3 regions of the Streptomyces sp. NPDC047079 genome follow, and region 1 is predicted to be linked to each of the others. Evidence: riboswitches for the same ligand, from Rfam matches in the RefSeq annotation. Region 1 holds a riboswitch; each other region holds the start of a gene.
The links. Region 1 has a riboswitch for thiamine pyrophosphate ahead of ABZ823_RS20280 (cytosine permease). Riboswitches for the same ligand answer to the same signal wherever they lie in the genome.

Region 1 (7,189 bases):
GCGAACTCCTCGATCACCGCGTCGGTGGCCGCCCCCGCCTGCACCATGATCATGAGGCGGCGGGGACGCTCCAGCGCCGCCACGAACTCCTTGGCCGTCTCGGCGGCCACGAACGCGCCCTCGTGTCCGAACTCCTCGACCAGCGCCTTGGTCCTGGCCGGGGTGCGGTTGTGCACGGCGACGGTGTACCCGTGCCGGGCGAAGTTCCGGGCCAGATTGCGGCCCATCACCGCGAGTCCGGTGACGCCGATCTGCGCGGTCGCCTGCATGCTGTGCTCCTCGGGTCCGGATCCGCCCCGGGCCCGCGCGTTCGGCGGGTGCGGCGGATGTCGCTCGGTACGGCTCGTACCGCTGTACCGGTCAAGTACGGACGGCGGGGCGCGGGTTGCTCACCTCGGGGAGCGCGATCCGCGAGGGCTCCGCCCGGTGCGGCCGTGCGGTGGCCCGGGGGCCGGTGCTCACAGCCCGACGACGTGGAGGGACACCCACAGCGCCACCACCGCGCCCGCCAGCGCGGTCGGTACCGCGATCGCCCCGAGCCGGGTGAACTCCCCGAGGTCGACGCCGTGGCTGTGCTGGTGGACGATCCGCCGCCACAGCAGCGTGGCCAGGGATCCCGCGTAGGTGAGATTGGGGCCGATGTTCACACCGAGCACGACGGCGAGCACCGCGCCGGGCCCGGACGGGACGGCCAGCGGCAGGAGGACCAGGACCGCCGGCAGGTTGTTGATCACATTGGCCAGCAGGGCCGCCAGGGCCGCGATCCCCAGCAGGGCGGGCAGCCCCGTCCCGTCCGGGATCAGCCGGCCGAGGGCGTCCGCGAGCCCGTTGTCGACGACGGCGCGCACCACGATGCCCAGGGCCAGGACGAATGCCAGGAAGGACGGCGCCGCGGCCCGAAGCACCGTCAGCGGAGTGGCCCGGCGCCGGACGAGCGCACGGCCGGCGAGGACCAGCGCCCCGCCCAGCGCCGACCACGCCGGATCGAGGCCCACCGTGGAGGCGACCACGAACCCGGCGAGCGTGCAGGCGACGGTCACCAGCGCGAACAGCGGCAGCCGAGGCGGTTCCCCGGCGTCCACGGCCAGGGCACCGGCGGCCAGGTCACGGCGGAAGAAACGCCGGAAGACGAGGTACTCGGCGCCGATGGCCACCAGCCACGGCAGGGCCATCAGGGCGGCGAACCGGGTGAAGCTCAGCCCGGCCGCGCCGAACGCGAGCAGGTTGGTCAGGTTGGAGACCGGCAGCAGCAGCGAGGCCGTGTTCGACAGATGCGTGCAGGCGTACAGATGCGGCTTCGGGCGTACGCCCATCCGGGCCGCCGTGGCGAACACCACGGGGGTCAGGAGAACGACCGTGGCGTCCAGGCTGAGCACGGCGGTGATCACCGACGCGAGCGCGAAGACGGCGGTCAGCAGTCGTCCGGGACGGCCCGCCGCCCAGCGTGCCATCCATGCCCCGCAGGCCCGGAACACGCCTTCCGCGTCGCAGAAGCGCGCCACCACCAGGACGGCGGCCAGAAAGCCGACCACAGGCCCCAGCCGCTCCGCCTCGGCTCGCGCGTGGTCCAGCGAGATCGCGCCGGTCGCGACCACGATCCCGGCGGCGGGCACCGCCACGACCGCCTCCGGAAGCCCGAAGGGACGGACCACCGCACCGGCCAGGACGGCGACGAGCAGAAGGACGGAGAGGGCCTCGGCGAGCGGGGTGTTCAGGGAGTGTCCTTCCTCAGGCGGGGTCGGTGCTGCCCTTCCATCACACCAGGCCGGTCAGCGTCCCTCGACGCGAGGTGCCCCGGGCACCGATGCCCCCCACCACCGTCAGCCACGCTCCCGCAGCCGCCAGCCGTGGTCCACCGGCCCGATGCCTGCGCCCAGCGCGAACCCCGCCGCGATGGCCGCCGTGACGTACTCCTTGGCCCGTCGTACCGCCTCGGGCACCGCGAGTCCCTGCGCGAGCCCGACCGCGACGGCCGAGGCGAGGGTGCAGCCCGTGCCGTGGGTGTGCCGGTTGTCGTGGCGCGCGGCGCGCAGCCAGTGCTCCTCGTGGCCGTCCGTCAGCAGGTCCACGGCCGCCCCGGGCAGATGCCCGCCCTTCACGAGGACCCACCGGGGCCCGTACGACAGCAGCCGTGCGGCCGCGCGGCGCATGCCCGGCTCGTCGGTCACTTCCAGACCCGTCAGCTCCGCGACCTCGTCGAGATTGGGCGTGGTGACCGTGGCGAGCGGCAGCAGCCGAGTGCGCACGGCGTCCAGCGCGTCGTCGGCGAGCAGCCGGTCCCCGTGCTTGGAGACGCTCACCGGGTCCACGACGACCGGGGCCGCCCCGTCCGCGAGCAGGTCGGCCACCGCCGTGACCAGGGCGGGCGAAGCGAGCATCCCCGTCTTGACGGCCTGTACACCGATGTCGTCGACGACGCTGCGGTACTGGGCGCGCACCGCCTCCACGGGCAGCTCCCAGGCGCCCTGCACCCCGACGGAGTTCTGCGCCGTGACCGCGGTGACCACGCTCATCCCGTGGGCGCCGAGCGCCAGCATGGTCTTCAGGTCGGCCTGGATGCCCGCACCACCGCCGGAGTCGGATCCGGCGATGGTCAGCACACGGGGCGGCGCGGTCATGCGCGACCCTCCTCTCGGGTCTCTCCGCTCCCTTGGGCCCGTCCGGTCCCTTGCGGCACTTCGGTCTTCCGGTTCCTTCCGGCTTCTCGGGCACGCAGCGGCGCGTACACCGCGAGTGCCACCGTGAACGCCACGTAGTACGAGACGTCGGCGCCGTGCAGCGCGCGGGCGACCGGGCCCACGTACAGGCCGGTGTCCATGAACGGCACCGCGGCCGCGAAGGCGACGACGAACGCCAGCAGTGGGGGCCACGCCGGCCGCGGCCGGGCCGTCTCGGCGGTGAGATCGATATGGGTGCCGCGCCGGGCCAGCCAGTCGACGACCACGATCGCCACGAACCCGGGGATCCAGTAGCTCACGAACAGCAGGACGTTCTGGAAACGGGCCGTGGTGTCGGCCGCGTGCATCCACAGCACCAGCGGGAAGCCGAGCACCACGGCAAGCGCGGCCGCCACCGGACGCGGCACGCGCACGCCCACGGTCTGGAGCGCCAGGGAGCCGCTGTAGTCGTTCATCGCGTTGCTGCACAGTGCCGCCAGCGCCACGGCCAGCAGCCCGAAGGCACCCGCCGTGCCCCCGCCCAGCAGCGCCTCGACCCCCGCCGCCGTCTGATCGGTGAGCGCGGAGGCGCCCCACAGCCCGAGGACCTGCACGGCCACGAAGGACACCACGAGCCCGAGCAGCGTGCACCAGAACATCCGGGAGCGGGAGGTGGCACGCGGCAGATAGCGGCTGAAGTCACTGGCGTACGGGGCCCACGACAGGGCCAGGCTGAGCGCGATGGTGCTGGTCAGCACGAACGCGCCCGCGCGGTCGGCGCCGTGCGCGCTGCCCGTCGCGGCCGGATGCACGCTGCCGGACATGCGCAGGGTGATCAGCGCGAAGGCGGCCGCGAGGACGAAGGTCATGACGATCTGGAGACGGTGGATCGCCTCGTAGCCGAGGACCCCCAGGGCTCCCTGCGCGAGCATCACGACAAGGACACCGAGCCAGAACGGCCAGCCGCACAGCCGGGCCAGCGCGTCCCCGCCGAACAGCCCGATCAGCGCGTCCCAGGCGACCGACGACAGCCACTGAAGCACCCCGGGCAGTGCCACCGCGCGCCCGAACGCGAGTCGGGCGAGCGGGAGCTGACCGGCGCCCGTGCGGCTGCCCCAGGTGCTCAGATACGCGGTCGGCACCGCCCCGAGCACCGTGCCGAGGACGACCGCGGCGAGCGCGGTGGTGAAGTCGAGGCCGAGCGCGATGCCGATGGTGCCGGTGAACACGCCGGTCATGGTCAGATTGGGCGCGAACCAGACCGTGAACAGGCGGCCCGCGCCTCCGTAGCGATGCTCCTCGGGGACCGGCTCGATGCCGTGCCCCTCGATGCGGAGATCGCCGGGAGCGGTGGGCATCCGTCCGTCGAAGACGGCTTGCCGGCTGTCGGCGGACAGCCCGCCGGAAACATGCGCCCAAGGCATGGAAGACATCCCTCCGCCAGTACGAACTGGTTCAGGTTCGACGGGTGTGATCTCAGCCCTCGGCGGGGCACCCCGTGTCCGGTACGGCGGCAAGACTAACCCGAGCCCTGGGATGTGCCATACGGAAGGGCTGCTGCCGGATCCGGCAGCAGCCCTGCTCCTGTGGCCGCGCGGTGTCAGCGCTCAGCGCCCGGCGGCCCTACGCCGCGTGCTCCAGGACTCCCTGCGCCACCTTCTTGTCCAGGGCCGCCCGCACCAACGCGGCGGACAGCACCGCAGGTTCGCTGTCCCCGGCGAGCCTCACCAGCTTCCCCGGGTCCTTGGGCAGCCCGAGCCGCTCCGCTCCGGACAGGGCCTTGGCGTCCAGGTAAGGGGCCACCTCCGGCCACACCCGCTGCACCTCCCGCAGGAAGATGTCGGCACCGGCCGGCCCGATCCCCGGTATCTCCTGAAGCAACCCGCGCAGCGTCGGAACGTCTCCGTGCGCCTCCTTCCGCAGCCGCCGCAGATCGCCTCCCCAACGCTCCATCAGCAGCTCGGCGCCGTCGCCGAGCTGGGTCGCCGTGCGCTCGTCGTAGCGCCGGTAGCCGCCCCGCCCCAGCGCGTCCACGCGCTCCTGCCAGTCGGCCCCGGCCATGCGCCGCGGATCCCGCAGACCCGCCTCCTGAAGCGCCCGCACCGTTTCGAGGGCGATCGAGGTGCGGATGCGGGCACTGAGCAGCAGGGCCATCAGCAGCAGCCGGTACAGCGGCTGCGGGGCGTCCTTGAGCGGGATGCCCGCCTCCTCCGCGTAGGTGCGACCGTGCTCGTGGACGAGTTCCCCGACGACACGGTCCGCCCTCTCGCTGCGGGACACGGCGGCCTCACTTCCCCGCTTTGAGCGGGTCGTGGCCGATCGACATCAACCGGTGGCGCCGGTCGTCGTCCTCGGCCTCCGGCTCGTTGTAGAGGTCCTGCTGGGCGGTCACGGTCTCCACGACCTGACGCATCACCCGGATGTCGTCGTCGGTCAGATCCATGCGCCGCTTCTGCAGTATCGCGAGGACGTGCCGCCCGGTCGGCGGACCCGCCTGCTCGGGCAGCGGCTCGGTGTCCTCGTCGGCGTCCCGGACCCGCAGCCAGGCCGCGAGTTCCTGGGAGGTCATGTTGACCACGCTGTGGAACTCGTCCCACAGCGCGTCCATCTCCAGGGCGTCGGTCATCGCGTACTCCTTTTCGCCCTCGGTGGCCCGGCAGGCCCTGCCCTTGGGGATTCAGTCCTCCCGCGGCCAGTTCTCGGCCTCGAACATCCAGCGCTGCTTCTCCAGCTCCGCGGTGAGTCCGATCAGCAGGTCCTGGGTGACCGGATCGGCCTTCTCCGTGGCGTCGATCCGAGCGCGCAGCCTTCCGATCGCCGCCTCCAGCGACTCCACCATCAGCCGCACGACGTCCGTGTCGCGCAGCCAGCCCTCCTTCGTACCCGGCAGCCCGAAGGTGGACGCGATGGTCTCCGGCCGCCCGTCCGGCGCGACGCCGAGCGCGGCGGCACGCTCGGCCACCGTGTCGGCGTACGAGCGTGCTGTGGCCACCACTTCGTCCAGCTGGAGGTGGATCGACCGGAACCTCGGTCCGACGATGTTCCAGTGGGCCTGCTTGCCGACGAGTGACAGCCCGAGCAGATCCACCAGGGTCTCTTGCAGGGCGTCCCCCGTGATTCGACGTGCGGGCTCGGGCAGGGTGCTGCGCACCACGGTCATCGCGCGCTACTCCTTGTCGGTCGGTGTGTCTGTCGGTGTGTCTGTCGGTCCTTCGAGGTCCGGAGCAGCTCGGCACGCTCTCTCTCACCGGTGCCACCCCACACGCCCGCCGTCTGCCCGCTGCGCAGCGCCCAGTCAAGGCACTCGCCGATCACCGGGCAGCGGCGGCAGACGCGTTTGGCGGCGGCGGTCTCCTCCGCCGCGGGCCCCGTCGATCCCACCGGGAAGAACAGGTCGGGGTCCTCGCCCTCGCATGCCGCGTGCCGCAACCACTCCATGGCCGCCCGGGTGCCCGGGACGCATGCGGTAAAACCCGGTGGGGAAGTCCGGGAGCGGGGCGGGAGCTTCCCGGTGGGCCGTCCGCGGTCTATAGTTCAAAACTAGCGGTGCTAATTAATGGTTGAGGCCGATCAGGAGTCCCGTGGTGCGTACCGTCCACTTCGCGGCAGCCCGCCGCACCCCCATCGGCAAGCTGCGCGGCGCCCTGTCCTCCGTACGCCCCGACGACCTCGCCGCCGCGGTGATCCGAGCTCTGGTCGCGGATGCGCCCGGCCTGGACCCGGCGCGCATCGACGACGTCTACTGGGGCGCGGCCAATCAGGCCGGCGAGGACAACCGCAACGTCGCCCGCATGGCCGCCCTCCTCGCCGGCCTGCCCGAATCCGTCCCGGGCGCCACGGTCAACCGGCTGTGCGCCTCCGGTCTGGAGGCGGTGACCACGGCCGCCCGCACGATCGCCGCCGGGGAGGCCGACATCGTGCTCGCGGGCGGCTCCGAGTCCATGAGCCGTGCCCCCTTCGTGCTGCCCCGCCCCGACGAGGCGCTCCCGCGCCGCATCGAGACCGCCGACACCCGCCTGGGCTGGCGACTGGTCAACCCCGCGATGAAGGACCTCCACGGACTGCTCTCCATGGGGGAGACCGCGGAGGAGGTCGCGCAGCGGTACGGCGTCGGACGCGTGCGCCAGGACGAGTTCGCCCTGCGCAGTCACCGGCGTGCCGCGGACGCCCGCAAGAACGGGTGGTTCGACGGCGAACTGCTGCCCGTCGCCAGGCCGGACGGGGTCCTGGTCGCCGCCGACGAAAGCGTGCGCGAGGACACCTCGTACGAGAAGCTCGCCCGACTCAAGCCCGTCTTCCGCGAAGGCGGCACCGTCACCGCGGGCAACGCCTCGCCCATGAACGACGGCGCCGCGGGACTTCTTCTCGTCAGCGAGGAGGCCCTCGACGAGCTGGGCCTCGAGTCCCTCGGCCGCTATGTCGCGGGCGCCTCGGCCGGAGTCCACCCGGACGTCATGGGCATCGGACCCGTCCCCGCCACCGAGAAGGCCCTCGCCCGCGTCGGCTGGACGATCGGCGCCATCGAGGAAGCC
Region 2 (7,189 bases), on a different contig from region 1:
TTGGCGCGTGAGGTCGGTCTGGCGCTTCCCACGGCGTACCACCTCTTGCGCACCCTGACTCATGAGGGTTATCTGCGGCGGGAGAAGGGCCTGTTCTTCCTCGGGGAGGCCGCCGAGCGGTTGGGCGCCACCGCGGCCCAGCAGAAACGTCGCAGCATGGTGAACGACGCGCTCGCACAATGGCGTGATTCGATCGGTGTCCCGGTCTACTACGCGGTCTACCGCGAGGGTGAGATCGAGGTCCTCGGTGTTGCCGCCGGCCCGGACGGTCCGGCGGTCGGAGAGTGGGCCGACTTCCGGGAGACCGGGCACGCGCACGCGCTCGGTCAGTGCCTGCTGTCACAGCTCGACGAAGAGGCCCGGCACGACCATCTCGATCGCTATCCGGTGCACCCCCTCACTCCGTACACGGTGCGTGACAACCGCAGCCTGGAGCGCCGTCTGGAGCGCCTGGGGCCGATGGAGGCCGTCGTCGAGTGCCAGGAGTACGCGCTCGGGGCGGCCTGCGCCGCGATCCCCCTCACCGCGGGTACGACGGCCGCGGCGGTGGCCATCTCCCTGCCGTCCCACCAGGCCGACCGGTTGCTGCCGGCGGCCCGTCAGCTGCAGGCGGAGACCGGCAGACTGCTAGGGACACTCGCCTTCTCTATCAGCATCTGAAAACTCACTCCTTGTGATCTGCCATACACGTTCAGCAAACTTCCTGCAGGTGTCAGGGTGATCATTCCTGGCCAGTCGACGGCTACTGACGGGGTAGACGATGCGCAAGTCGGTGCAGGCAGAGGTCATGATGAGCTTTCTCGTGTCCGAGGAGCTCTCCTTCCGCATTCCGGTGGAGCTGTGTTACGAGACCTGTGATCCCTATGCGGTGCGTCTGACCTTCCATCTGCCCGGCGACGCACCCGTGACCTGGGCTTTCGGTCGTGAGCTGCTGGTGGACGGGGTGGGTCGGCCGTGCGGCGACGGCGATGTGCACATCGCGCCCGCCGAGCCGGACACCTTCGGTGATGTGCTGATCCGGCTCCAGGTGGGCGGCGACCGCGCGCTGTTCCGGTCGGGTGCGGTGCCCCTGGTGGCGTTTCTCGACCGCACCGACAAGCTGGTGCCGCTCGGGCAGGAGGGATCTCTCGCCGACTTCGACGCGCATCTGGACGAGGCGCTGGACCGGATCCTGGCGGAGGAGCAGAGCGCGGGCTGAGACCGCGCGCGGCGCCGTAACGGTTCCTCGGGCCGTAACGGTTCCTCGCGCCGTAAACCGTCCCTTCAAGGCGGTACGGGCGCGCGGATATGCCGTAACGGTTCTGCGGGGGCGTCTTTCGGCCTGGGCCTCTTTCGGTCCCGGTGTGGGAAGTCTCTGCGCTTGCGGCGGCGCCCTCGACCCCTGCGGGCGGGGGCCGACTGCCGTGACTGGTCCGGCTGGACGATCTCCGTGAACGTACCGCCCTTGTCCTTGCCGGTGTCGATGTGGACCGGCGCCTTCTTGCAGGTGCCGGTCGGCTTCTGTGGGGCCGACGGGTCCCTGGCGATGGAGGTGCAGCCGGGCGTGGTCCCAGCCGAGGCGTTCACGGATGCGCAGTCCACCGCCACGACCGTGGTCACCGTGGCCGGTTGGGTCTCCCGGTCGAAGCAAGGAACGCGTGAGGCCCACTGTTCAGCTTGCCCAACAAGACGCTAGCGTGAAGGCACCTTTGCACACGCGGGAGCTCGGAGCACCGGGCTGAGAGGGCGCTGACTCCGCAGACGCGATGTTTCACGTGGAACATCGGCGGGCGGGAACTGCTGCGTCGACCGCTGAACCTGTTACCGGGTAATGCCGGCGTAGGGAGTAGGTCTCATGACCATCAAGGACGTACGCACGCCTGCCTCCGTCCAGGGTGACGAGCCCCAGGAGGCCGGGAAGTCCATCGGCTGGCACAAGGCGTACATCGAGGGCTCTCGCCCCGACCTGCGGGTGCCGGTCCGTCAGGTGCACCTCACCAACGGGCGGTCGGTCACCCTGTACGACACCTCCGGTCCGTACACCGATCCAGTCGCCGAGACGGACGTCCGCAGGGGCCTTGCGCCGCTGCGGGAGAACTGGATCACCGCTCGCGGCGACACCGAGGAGTACGCGGGCCGTCCCGTCCGTCCCGAGGACGATGGGATCAAGCACACCTCGCCGCGTGGCGGCCTGCGCAACCTCGACGCGGTGTTTCCGGGACGCCCGCGCCAGCCGCGCCGTGGCCGCGACGGCAACGCGGTGACGCAGCTCGCGTACGCGCGCCGCGGGGAGATCACGCCGGAGATGGAGTTCGTGGCTCTCCGGGAGAACGTCTCTCCCGAGATCGTCCGCGAGGAGATCGCGGCGGGTCGCGCGGTGCTGCCGGTGAACGTCAACCACCCGGAGATCGAGCCGATGATCATCGGCAAGCGCTTCCTGGTCAAGGTCAACGCCAACATCGGCAACTCCGCGGTGACCTCCTCGATCGAGGAGGAGGTCGAGAAGATGACCTGGGCGACCCGCTGGGGTGCCGACACGGTCATGGACCTGTCCACCGGCCGCAATATCCACACCACCCGTGAATGGGTACTGCGCAACTCCCCTGTGCCGATCGGCACGGTGCCGCTCTACCAGGCGCTCGAGAAGGTCGACGGCAGGGCCGAGGAGCTGACCTGGGAGATCTACAAGGACACGGTCATCGAACAGGCCGAACAGGGCGTGGACTACATGACGGTCCATGCGGGGGTGCGCCTGGCGTATGTACCGCTGACGGCGAACCGCAAGACCGGCATCGTCTCCCGCGGCGGCTCGATCATGGCCGCGTGGTGCCTCGCACACCACAAGGAGTCGTTCCTCTACGAGAACTTCGAGGAGCTCTGCGAGATTCTCGCGGCCTACGACGTCACCTACTCGCTGGGCGACGGCCTGCGGCCCGGTTCGATCGCGGACGCCAACGACGAGGCGCAGTTCGCGGAACTGCGCACGCTCGGGGAACTCGGCCGTATCGCCAGGCGTTTCCACGTACAGACCATGATCGAGGGCCCGGGACACGTCCCGATGCACAAGATCAAGGAGAACATCGACCTGCAACAGGAGATCTGCGATGAAGCGCCGTTCTATACGCTGGGTCCGCTGACCACGGACATCGCGCCGGCGTACGACCACATCACCTCCGGTATCGGCGCCGCGATGATCGCCTGGTGGGGCACGGCCATGCTCTGCTATGTCACCCCCAAGGAGCACCTGGGCCTGCCCAACCGTGATGACGTCAAGACCGGCGTCATCACCTACAAGATCGCCGCCCACGCGGCCGATCTGGCCAAGGGGCACGCGGGTGCGCAGGAGTGGGACGACGCGCTGTCCGACGCGCGTTTCGAGTTCCGCTGGGAGGACCAGTTCAACCTGGCCCTCGACCCCGACACGGCCCGTGACTTCCACGACGAGACCCTCCCCGCCGAGCCTGCCAAGACCGCCCACTTCTGCTCGATGTGCGGTCCGAAGTTCTGCTCCATGAAGATCAGCCAGAGCATCACCGAGCGGTTCGGCGGTGAGGCGGCCGAGGGCGCGACGCAGCACGAGATCGCCGAGGGGATGCTCCAGAAGTCGAAGGAGTTCGCGGCGAGCGGGAACCGGGTGTATCTGCCGATCGCGGAGTGATCCGCCGTCGCGCAGTGCCGGTCCAGGGCGCGCGCTGAAGTCCCGGCCCGCGCTCCTTCGGAAGGGCGGGCCGGCTTCGGTGGATGTCGCGGTTCGGGACCGGCTCCGGGCGAGGGCCCGGAGGTGGGGCCGGCTCCGGGTGACGGTCCGGCGGCCGGTCGGCCCGGTCCGCCGACGGTTTCACCTCGGCCGGCGGGATGTCGGCCGAGATCCGTCACTCCGGCTGGTGTTCCGGGCCCCCGAAGTCCGGACTGGTGAAGTCCGGGCTGCTGAAGCTGGGGCGCGGACCCGCGGTGGGGCCGCTGTCCGGGCTGCTGAAGCCCGGGCGGTCGTAGCCGAGGTGTGGGATGCGGCTGGGCGTCGTTTCGGGTGCCTTTCGGCTCATCGCGGCCCTTCCCGGGTCGGCGAGGGCCTCGCGGAGGAACGGCAGGATGCCACGCTCCAGCAGTGCCTCGTGCCAGGCCTCCCGAGCCCGCGCCACTTCCGTAGCCAGCGCGTTCTGGGCGTCGGCATCCCGGGCCGATGCGCTGTTGCGCAGCGCGGTGAGCAACAGACCGATCGCGGCGACGAGGATCGCCGCCGCGGTCACCGCGCCGAAGACCCACCCGGTGGTCAGGAGGGTCCGCGCGAACGCCTGATCGGGGTTGACCATCTTGAGGATGTAACCCACGAGCAGGAAGATCGCCGCGGCGGCACCGGCGAGGAACGGGGCGAGGACCGCGACGACGGCCCCCGCTCCGGCGCTTGCCGCGGCCTCTCCCACGGTGGCGGCGAGCCCCTGGCCGTCCGTCTCCGGCTCGGTGGAGTCGCGTGCTTCGCCGCTCTCGTGCACGGGCGGGGTGGACGGCGCCGGCCGGCGCAGTTCCTCGCGGACCTTCACATAGTGCTGGTATTCCTCGGTCGCCGCCGCGGTGATGAGGGCGGTGGCGTTCAGCGCCATGGTGCGCAGCTGTTCGGGGTTGAGCCGCTGTCCCACAGCGGCCAGATCCGGGCGGTGTGGCGCGGAGCGCAGCGCCTCACCGAGGATCCGCTCGTAGTCCTGGCGGTCCTCGCTCAGCAGGTGCTGCGGAACGCTGTTCATGTGCATCCCCCGATGCTCCGTAGGGCTTGTGGCTCGGCATGCTGACGAGCCGTTGGGCAGAAACGGAGGGGAGCCTGCTACGGATAAGCCGATGGTAGAGCGGCGACGGCACACGGTGACAGGGGGTTTCCAGAAATTGCCGCCCGGTTCGGGTACTCGTTGGACGGTTCCCCGCCGGGAGATGCCTGCCCGTCGAACGCTCAGTGGTCCAAGGGGAGTTGCTGGACCAGCAGTTTTCCGGCCATGGTCACACCGCCGTCCATCGCGATCGCCAGGCCGTCCGCGTAGACGTGGGGGCCTTCGACGACCGGACCCGTTGCGTCGTCGCCGTCCTCCGAGCCGACCTCGCCGAGCAGGTACGGGATGGGACTGTGGCCGTGGACGATCCGCCGGCCGCCGTAGGTCTCCAGCAGGGACCGTACGGCGTCGGCGCCGCCCTCGTCGCGGAAGGAGAAGCGCTTGGTGAACTTCCGGAAGAGATCCCACACCTCGTCCGCGTCATTGCGCGTGAGCGTCTCGCGGATGGTGTCGTTGACCGCTTCGATGGAGTCGCCGTAGTCGAGGTAGGCGGTGGTGTCCGAGTGGACCAGAAGGTGTCCGTCGACCTCCTCCACCGCGTCGAGACGGGCCATCCACTGAAGGTGGTGGTCCTGGAGGCGGTCCATGTCCGTCTTCTGGCCCCCGTTGAGCAGCCAGGCCGCCTGGAAGGTGGCGGTGCCCGCGCCCGAGTTGACGGGCGTGTCACCGAACCGCTTGGCGCCGAGCAGCAGCAGCTCGTGGTTACCCATGAGCGCCTTGCAGTAGCCGCCGGCCGCGGCCGCCTCCGCGGACAGCCGCATCACCAGGTCGATCACGCCGATGCCGTCGGGTCCGCGGTCGGTGAAGTCCCCGAGGAACCACAGCCGCGCGGTGCCCGCGGACCACTGGCCCTGGGCGTCGATGAGCCCCTTTTCCTGGAGCGCGGCGACGAGCTGGTCCAGATAGCCGTGGACGTCCCCGACCACGAACAGCGGTCCGGGGCCTTCGGCGGGATGCGCGGCGGGGGCGGTCGCCGGGTCGGCGGTCACCTGGGGCGTGTCGCCGGGGTTGATGACCGGAAGGTCCCGCTCGGTGGGCGTGTACGCGTCGGAGTAGCCGTGCGGATACGCCTCCGGTGGCGCGACGGGCCCGGTGACCTCACCGGGGGGCGTGCTCTGTGCGTAGGGACCGGTCTCGTGGACGTATGCGGGCACCCGGAAGTCGCGCAACGCCGCCGCCTGCTCCACCTCGGGTCCCTGACCGGCCCCCTGAGTCATCGACCCCTCCACCATCGCGCCGCATCTGCACCGCATCGGACTGCCTGGTCGCAGCGGTCCGCGGTGTCGTGGGCCCATCATAGGAATGCGGATCGCGCCATGTGATGACCCAGGGGTGGTGAATCGGGGAAGGACCCCCGGTCACCGCGGCTTTCGCCCCAAATGAGCGGGGCTTTCCCTGCTGCGACCAGGTACGTCACCCGCCTGCGGGTGACCTGTGCGTCACCCGCCCGCGGGCAACCTGTGCGTCATCCGTGGATCAGCCACGGGCTACCCCTGCCCGGGCGACCGGGGCGGGCTGACCGTGGTGCGTGGCGGCCGTCGCTGGGACGATGTGCGCACGATCAACTCCGTCGGTATGACCTGCTCGACCGGCTGGTCCGACTCGATCCCCTCGATGGCGTCGATGAGGAGCTGGACCACGGCGGTACCGATCCGGCGCGGTTTGAGGGAGAGCGTCGTGACGGGCGGCTCGGTGCTCGCGTACACGGCGGACTCGCTGCAGCAGACGAGCAGCAGGTCCTCGGGAACACGCAGTCCGTAGCGGCGGGCGGCGGCCAGCAGATCGGTGCCGTTCGGGTCGAAGAGTCCGTAGACCGCGTCGGGGCGGTCGGGGCGGGCGAGCAGCCGGTCGGCGGCGACGGCGCCCGCGCACGGGTCGTGGGCGGGATAGGCCTCGTAGACCGGATCCTGTCCGACACGCTCGCACCAGTTCAGATAGGCGGTCGTCGACAGATGCGTGTACGTGTCCGTGGTGGTGCCGGTCAGCAGTCCGATACGGCGGGCGCCGGCGGCGGCCAGATGGTCGAGGATGCCGAGGACCGCGGCTTCGTGGTCGTTGTCCACCCAGGCGGTGACCGGGAGGGAGCCGGCCGGCCGTCCGTCGGACACGACCGGTAACCCCTGCCGGACCAGCTCGCTGACCACCGGGTCCTGGTCGGACGGATCGATGACGACGGTGCCGTCCAGGGCGACGTTCGACCACACGTCGTGGCGCGAGGTCGCGGGCAGGATGACCAGGGCGTAGCCCCGGGCGAGCGCCGCGGAGGTGGCGGCCCTGGCCATCTCCGCGAAGTACGCGAATTCGGTGAAGGTGAAAGGTTCATCCCCGTACGTGGTCACGGTCAGGCCGATCAGGCCCGACTTGCCGGTGCGGAGGGTGCGGGCCGCGGCCGA
Region 3 (7,189 bases), on a different contig from region 1:
CGTGGGTGACCAAGGCAGCCGGGACTGACCGGACGCCGACCCGTCCGGGGTGCCCGTCGGGGCGACGGACCCTGGCCGGGGGATGGACAATGACCTGCCGGTCCGGAACCGTGCAGGAATAAGACGCGACGCAGCCGGCCGCGGACCGACGAGTAACAGCTGCCGGGCCTACTCAAGACACGCAGGAGCAAGTGGTGATCGAAGAGACCCTCCTCGAGGCCGAGGAGAAGATGGAGAAGGCCGTCGTGGTCGCCAAGGAGGACTTCGCCGCGATCCGCACCGGGCGTGCGCACCCGGCGATGTTCAACAAGATCGTGGCCGACTACTACGGCGCACCGACGCCGATCAACCAGCTGGCCTCGTTCTCGGTGCCGGAGCCGCGCATGGCCGTGGTGACGCCGTTCGACAAGAGCGCGCTGCGCAACATCGAGCAGGCGATCCGCGACTCCGACCTCGGCGTCAACCCCAGCAATGACGGCAACATCATCCGCGTGGTGTTCCCCGAGCTCACCGAGGAGCGCCGCCGCGAGTACATCAAGGTGGCCAAGAGCAAGGGCGAGGACGCCAAGGTCGCGATTCGCTCGGTCCGCCGCAAGGCCAAGGACGCCATCGACAAGCTGGTCAAGGACGGCGAGGTCGGCGAGGACGAGGGCCGCCGTGCGGAGAAGGAGCTCGACGACACCACCGCGAAGTACGTCGCTCAGGTGGACGAGCTGCTCAAGCACAAGGAAGCGGAGCTGCTCGAGGTCTGATGAACGACTCTTCCTGGGGGGCGCCGCCACAGACCGGGTACTGGGGGCCCGCCGACGAGGGACCGGTCGGTCGGACCGGCCCGGCGGGTCCTGCGTACGATGCGCATGACGCCCAGCAAACTCGCCCCATGCCCATCGTGCCCGACGTGCCCGCACAAGGCGGAGACCAGGATGACGACCGGGGGGCCGCTCGGCTGAGCGGCCCCTTGTTCCGCGACCAGACGCCGCCGCCGTCCCACTGGGCGGCCTCGCAGAATCCGGAGCCCATGCCCGACGCCCCGTACCCGGCACCCGCCCCGCAGAAGAAAAGCGCGGGCCGTGACCTGGGTGCTGCCATAGGGGTCGGTGTCGGACTCGGCGTCGTGATCGTCGTGTCGTTGTTCATCGTCAAGGCCGTGTTCGTCGGCGTCGTAGCGGTCGCCGTCGTGGTGGGGCTGTGGGAGCTGACGAAGCGGCTGGAGGAGCGCAAGGGCATCAAGGCGCCCCTCGTGCCGCTCGCGCTGGGCGGTGCGGCGATGGTCGTCGCCGGGTATGTGCGGGGTGCCGAGGGCGCCTGGGTGGCGATGGCGTTCACCGCGCTCGCGGTCCTGGTCTGGCGGATGACGGAACCACCGGCCGGCTATCTCAAGGACGTCACGGCGGGTCTCTTCGCGGCTTTCTACGTGCCGTTCCTGGCGACGTTCGTCGCCATGATGCTGACGGCCGACGACGGCCCGAAGCGCGTTCTGACCTTCCTGCTCCTGACGGTCGTCAGTGACACGGGTGCCTACGCGGTGGGCTGGCGGTTCGGCAGGCACAAGCTCGCCCCGCGCATCAGCCCCGGCAAAACCCGTGAGGGCCTCGTCGGGGCGGTGGTCTTCGCCATGGGGGCGGGCGCGCTGTGCATGCAGTACCTGATCGACGGCGGCCTGTGGTGGCAGGGCCTGCTGCTGGGTCTCGCCGTCGCCGCGAGCGCCACGCTGGGCGATCTGGGCGAGTCCATGATCAAGCGTGATCTGGGCATCAAGGACATGGGCACACTGCTGCCGGGGCACGGCGGCATCATGGACCGTCTCGACTCCCTGCTGCCCACCGCTCCGGTGGTCTGGCTGCTGCTCGTTCTCTTCGTCGGGAACGGCTGACGGTCGACTCCCGCGGCGCTGGTTCCGCTGTCCGGCCGGAGGGGCTCGTCGTCCACAGGACGGCGAGCCCCTCACTGTCGGCGGCCAGGCTGCCGGGCCCTCGCCGCTGGGGCCCGGACGGATCCGGCAGCTCAGCCGCCTCTGACGCCACCACCGCGGGCACCTGCTCGGCCGACTCCGCGGCAGAAGGAGCCACCACAGGAACCGTCCGCTGCTGCGGGACGAGCGAAAGCACCCCGGGCCGCGGCCCGGGGCTCAACTCGCCCGAACCGGCCTGCGATTCGGGCCATAACCTGGTCGAACATCGCGCGCCAGCGCTGGGCCGGGCCCACCACGAGATCGGGAAGTCGGAACGGAAGGCGCCTGCAGAGACGCTCGGGTGTGCGAGACCGGTCCAGCGCCGTCAGCCGAGGGCGTCGAGCAACTCACGCTCGCGCTGCGCGCTGAGGCCTGCGCGCCTTTCCCGGTCCAGCCCCTGTTCGCGTTCCCAGCGCAGTGTGTCGGCCAGCATCTCCGCCGGGGGCCGGTGACGCAGCCCCGCGGCGCGCGCCGAGGACCCGTCCCGGGCCGACCACCCTTCCCAGCCCGGCTCAACCAGCCACATCGCCAGCGATTCGGGCCCCATGTACTGGGCCACGCCGTTGGCGAGCAGCCACGCCGATTCGGCGGTGACCACCGGACCGGTGTGCCCGCCGACGGCGCGGGACAGCTCGATCCACTCTTCGAACGGAACGACCGGGCCGACAGCGTTGTATGTGCCGGTGGTTCCCGTCTCCGCGGAGTCGAGCAGCCAGGAGGTGAGGTCCCGCACGTCGACCACCTGGGTGGGCATGGCCGGTGTGTCGGGGACCAGCATCGGCCCTCGTGGATCGCGTGCGGCGCGGGCGACCCAGTAGCCGGAACGCCCGCTGTGATCGCCCGGGCCGCCGATGAGCCCGGCTCGTGCGATGAGGAGGCGGTCGCCCACAGCGGCCGTGGACGCCTGCTCGCAGGCGACCTTCGCCTCGCCGTACAACTCCTTGTCGACCTCGCTCCGATCGGTCGGGGCGAGCAGGGTCGCGGACTCATCTGCCCCCAGCGTGGCGTGGGAGGCGTAGGCGTTGCCGGACGAGACATACACCCAGTGCCCGGCCTTGCTGCCCAGCACGTCGAGCGCTCCACGAACGAAGCCCGGCTGCCATGACACCTCGACGACCGCGTCCCATACCCGGTCGAGCAGGGGATCGTACGCCGACGGATCGCGCCGGTCGGCGGCGAACAGTGTCGCTCCGTCCGCGACTTCTCCGCTCTCGCCACGCGCGAGGCAGGTCACCCGATGGCCGCGTTCGATCGCCTGCCGCGACAGCTCCCGAGCCACCCATGCCGTTCCGCCCAGAACCAGGATCTCCATACCGACACACAAGCACGGGGATCACCGCCCGGCGAGGCGGATTCGCTGACAGCAGATGGTCAGCCGTCAGATCGATCTCGACCCTCGGGCAGTAACGGCGACCCGCCGAGGCATCCAAACACCCGACCACGAAGTCGCACTGCAGTACTAGGGCGACGCTGCTGGGTCATCGAACGCACCATCTCCCGGCTGACCGGCTGACCGGCTGACCGGCTGACCGGCTGACCGGCTGACCGGCTGACCGGCTGACCGGCTGACCGGCGGTGGCGGCAGCCGCTGACGGGATCGATCGAACCCTTGCCGGGCGGCCGGAGGTCACCGAGCACGTCACGCCGGGATGGACCTGCCCGCACTCGGGGCCTTCGTCATGGGTGAGGTCTTCTGGCACGCCCATACCACCAGGTCAGGGTGCGGCTCGGCGAGTGGCGGCCAGCCGATGCGTGATCGCCCCTGGGCCGTCCCCGGGCCGTCCCCGGGCCGTCCGAGGCCGCTTGGCAGTGACCGGTGGCCACTACTAACGACAGTCGTAGTGAGTGACAGCCGCAGGTCACACAACTGGATCTGCGACACTGGTTGAGCCATGCCTAAGCCCGGAGAACTCACTTTCGTCGCGCCGCGCGGAGCCAAGACCCCGCCGCGGCATCTTGCCGATCTCACGCCCGCCGAGCGCAAGGAGGCGGTCGCCGCGGTCGGTGAGAAGCCGTTCCGCGCCAAGCAGCTCTCGCAGCACTACTTCGCGCGGTACTCGCACGACCCGGAGCAGTGGACCGACATCCCCGCCCCCTCGCGCCCCAAGCTCCAGGAGGCGCTGCTCCCCGAGCTGATGACCGTCGTGCGGCATCTGTCGACCGACCAGGCCACGACCCGCAAGACGCTGTGGCGGCTGTTCGACGGGACCCTCGTGGAGTCAGTGCTGATGCGCTATCCCGACCGGGTCACCATGTGCATCAGCTCCCAGGCGGGCTGCGGCATGAACTGCCCCTTCTGCGCCACCGGTCAGGCAGGTCTGGACCGCAACCTGTCCACCGCGGAGATCGTGCACCAGATCGTGGACGGCATGCGGGCGCTGCGCGACGGCGAGATCCCCGGCGGACCGGCGCGGCTGTCGAACATCGTCTTCATGGGCATGGGCGAGCCCCTCGCCAACTACAAGCGGGTCGTCGGCGCCATCCGCGCGCTCACCGATCCCGCGCCGGACGGGCTCGGGCTCTCGCAGCGCGGGATCACCGTGTCGACCGTCGGGCTGGTGCCGGCCATCCACCGCTTCGCCGACGAGGGCTTCAAGTGCCGCCTGGCCATCTCCCTGCACGCGCCGGACGACGAACTGCGCGACACCCTCGTGCCCGTCAACACGCGGTGGAAGGTGCGCGAGGTTCTCGACGCCGGGTTCGAGTACGTCGAGAAGTCCGGGCGCCGGCTGTCCATCGAGTACGCCCTGATCCGGGACATCAACGACCAGGCGTGGCGCGGCGACCGGCTCGGCCGGCTGCTCAAGGGCAAGCCCGTCCACGTCAATCTGATCCCGCTCAATCCGACGCCCGGCTCCAAGTGGACCGCGTCACGGCCCGAGGACGAGAAGGCGTTCGTCGAGGCGATCGCCGCCCATGGGGTGCCGGTGACCATCCGGGACACCCGGGGCCAGGAGATCGACGGAGCGTGTGGCCAGCTGGCGGCCACCGAGCGGTAGTCTGAAGCCCGTCCATACCGTCATAGTCCATATCTTCATATTCCGACAGGGGAGCGCCACAGCGCTGAGAGTGCGGGAGAGCCCGCAGACCCTCTGAACCTCGCCCAGGTCATTCTGGGTAGGGAGTTCGGTCTTCACTCGAGCTGTTGCGCCCTGCCCGGGACTCTTCAGGGTTCCCGGGCAGGGCCGCGTCTCTTCCTGGTCACCTCCAGGAGGAATTCAGTGAGCATCACCGCAAGGCAGTTCGCGGCCGTCGCCGTCGGGCTGGGCCTGGTCACGCTGTCCGCGTGCGGATCGTCCGGCTCCACCGACGGGAGCGGTGGCGACTCCAAGACCGTGACCCTCGTCAGCCACAACTCGTGGGCCGCCTCCAAGAGCGTCATCGCGGCGTTCGAGAAGGAGTCCGGCTACCGGGTCAGGGTCCTCACCGACGGCGACGCGGGCCAGGCCGTCAACAAGGCGATCCTCACCAAGGACAATCCGCAGGGCGACGTCTTCTTCGGCGTCGACAACACACTGCTGTCCCGGGCCCTCGACAACGGTCTGTTCCAGCCGTACGCGGCCAAGGGACTCGACCGGGTCGGCGCGCAGTACCAGCTGGACAAGGACAAGCACCGGGTGACGCCCGTCGACTACGGCGACATCTGCGTCAACTATGACAAGAAGTACTTCGCCGACCACAGGCTCGCCCCGCCGGCCTCCTTCGACGACCTCACCAAGCCCGCCTACAAGAACCTCCTCGTCACCGAGAACGTCTCCACGTCCTCGCCGGGCCTCGGCTTCCTCCTCGGCACCGCCGCCGCGTACGGAGACACCGGCTGGCAGGGCTACTGGAAGAAGCTCAAGGACAACGGCGTGAAGGTGGTCGACGACTGGCAGCAGGCCTACGAGCAGGAGTTCTCCGGTTCGGCCGCCGGCAGGAAGGCGGGGGGTGACCGGCCGCTCGTCGTCTCCTACGCCTCCTCGCCGCCCGCCGAGGTCGTCTACGCCAAGCCGCGGCCCGACACCGCGCCGACCGGCGTCGCGACCGGGACCTGCTTCCGCCAGATCGAGTTCGCGGGTCTGCTGAGCAACGCCCACAACCCCAAGGGCGCCAAGGCCTTCCTCGACTTCCTGATCAGCAGGAGGTTCCAGGAGGACATGCCGCTCAACATGTACGTCTACCCGGTCGTGCAGGGCGCGCCGGTGCCCGCCGAGTTCACCGAGTACGGGCCCGCGGCCAAGGACCCCGCGACCATGGCCCCGGCGGACATCGCCGCCAACCGTGACCAGTGGGTCAGGTCGTGGACGTCGCTCGTACTGAAGTAGCCCCGAGGAGCCGGGGCGGCGCGGCGCGGTTCGGGCTCATGGCCCTGCCGGCCGTGTTCTTCGCGGTCTTCTTCGCCTACCCCGTCGCCGCGATCGTCACGCGCGGTCTGCGCGTCGACGGGGTGTGGCGCCCCGGCCGCGTCGCGGAGGTGCTCGCACAGTCCGACATCCGGCATGTGCTGTGGTTCACGACCTGGCAGGCTCTCGCCTCCACCGCCCTGACCCTGCTGGTGGCGATGCCCGGCGCCTACGTCTTCGCCCGCCTGGACTTCCCCGGCAAGCAGTTGCTCCGCGCGGTCGTCACCGTGCCGTTCGTGCTGCCCACGGTCGTCGTCGGCACGGCCTTCCTGGCCCTCGTCGGCCGCGGCGGACTCCTCGACGACCTGTGGGGCGTCCGGCTCGACACGAGCGTGTGGGCCATCCTGCTCGCCCATGTCTTCTTCAACTACGCGGTCGTCGTCCGCACGGTCGGCGGCCTGTGGGCGCAGCTCGACCCGCGTCAGGAGGAGGCCGCACGGGTACTCGGCGCCTCCCGCGTCACCGCCTGGCGGACGGTGACGCTGCCCGCCCTGGGCCCGGCCGTGGCCGCCGCCGCCCTCATGGTCTTTTTGTTCACGTTCACCTCGTTCGGTGTGGTGCAGATCCTGGGCGGCCCCACCTTCTCCACGCTGGAAGTGGAGATCTACCGGCAGACCTCGGAGATCTTCGACCTGTCCACGGCCGCCGTGCTGACGATCATTCAGTTCCTGGCGGTCGGCGCGATCCTCGTGGTGCACGCCTGGACCGTGCGCCGCCGGGAGAGCGCGCTGCGGCTGGTCGACGCGTCCCGCACGGCGCGCAGACCGCGCGGGGCGGCCCAGTGGGCGCTGCTCGGGTCGGTCCTCACCACCGTCGCCGTCCTGCTCGTCCTGCCGCTCGCCGTACTGGTCGG

Region 2: another riboswitch for thiamine pyrophosphate. It lies ahead of thiC (phosphomethylpyrimidine synthase ThiC); the one in region 1 lies ahead of ABZ823_RS20280 (cytosine permease).
Region 3: another riboswitch for thiamine pyrophosphate. It lies ahead of ABZ823_RS15355 (thiamine ABC transporter substrate-binding protein); the one in region 1 lies ahead of ABZ823_RS20280 (cytosine permease).

Annotation. Positions count from the first base shown of each region.
Region 1 covers NZ_JBEYUZ010000015.1:37,945-45,133, forward strand. The annotation lists gene gndA (NADP-dependent phosphogluconate dehydrogenase) at 1-269, opposite strand, end outside; gene ABZ823_RS20270 (arsenic transporter) at 459-1,715, opposite strand; gene thiD (bifunctional hydroxymethylpyrimidine kinase/phosphomethylpyrimidine kinase) at 1,821-2,618, opposite strand; gene ABZ823_RS20280 (cytosine permease) at 2,615-4,081, opposite strand; TPP riboswitch at 4,073-4,166, opposite strand; gene ABZ823_RS20285 (endonuclease) at 4,281-4,937, opposite strand; gene ABZ823_RS20290 (DUF3140 domain-containing protein) at 4,945-5,283, opposite strand; gene ABZ823_RS20295 (DNA starvation/stationary phase protection protein) at 5,335-5,817, opposite strand; gene ABZ823_RS20300 (WhiB family transcriptional regulator) at 5,814-6,095, opposite strand; gene ABZ823_RS20305 (thiolase family protein) at 6,242-7,189, shown strand, end outside.
Region 2 covers NZ_JBEYUZ010000003.1:106,642-113,830, reverse strand. The annotation lists gene ABZ823_RS05345 (helix-turn-helix domain-containing protein) at 1-660, shown strand, start outside; gene ABZ823_RS05340 (SsgA family sporulation/cell division regulator) at 761-1,198, shown strand; partial or broken gene ABZ823_RS05335 (YibE/F family protein) at 1,399-1,626, opposite strand; TPP riboswitch at 1,687-1,842, shown strand; gene thiC (phosphomethylpyrimidine synthase ThiC) at 1,835-3,637, shown strand; gene ABZ823_RS05325 (hypothetical protein) at 3,852-4,724, opposite strand; gene ABZ823_RS05320 (metallophosphoesterase) at 4,919-6,028, opposite strand; gene ABZ823_RS05315 (LacI family DNA-binding transcriptional regulator) at 6,284-7,189, opposite strand, start outside.
Region 3 covers NZ_JBEYUZ010000009.1:201,604-208,792, forward strand. The annotation lists gene pyrH (UMP kinase) at 1-28, shown strand, start outside; gene frr (ribosome recycling factor) at 195-752, shown strand; gene ABZ823_RS15340 (phosphatidate cytidylyltransferase) at 752-1,873, shown strand; gene ABZ823_RS15345 (NAD-dependent epimerase/dehydratase family protein) at 2,277-3,263, opposite strand; gene rlmN (23S rRNA (adenine(2503)-C(2))-methyltransferase RlmN) at 3,844-4,950, shown strand; TPP riboswitch at 4,988-5,093, shown strand; gene ABZ823_RS15355 (thiamine ABC transporter substrate-binding protein) at 5,179-6,258, shown strand; gene ABZ823_RS15360 (iron ABC transporter permease) at 6,234-7,189, shown strand, end outside.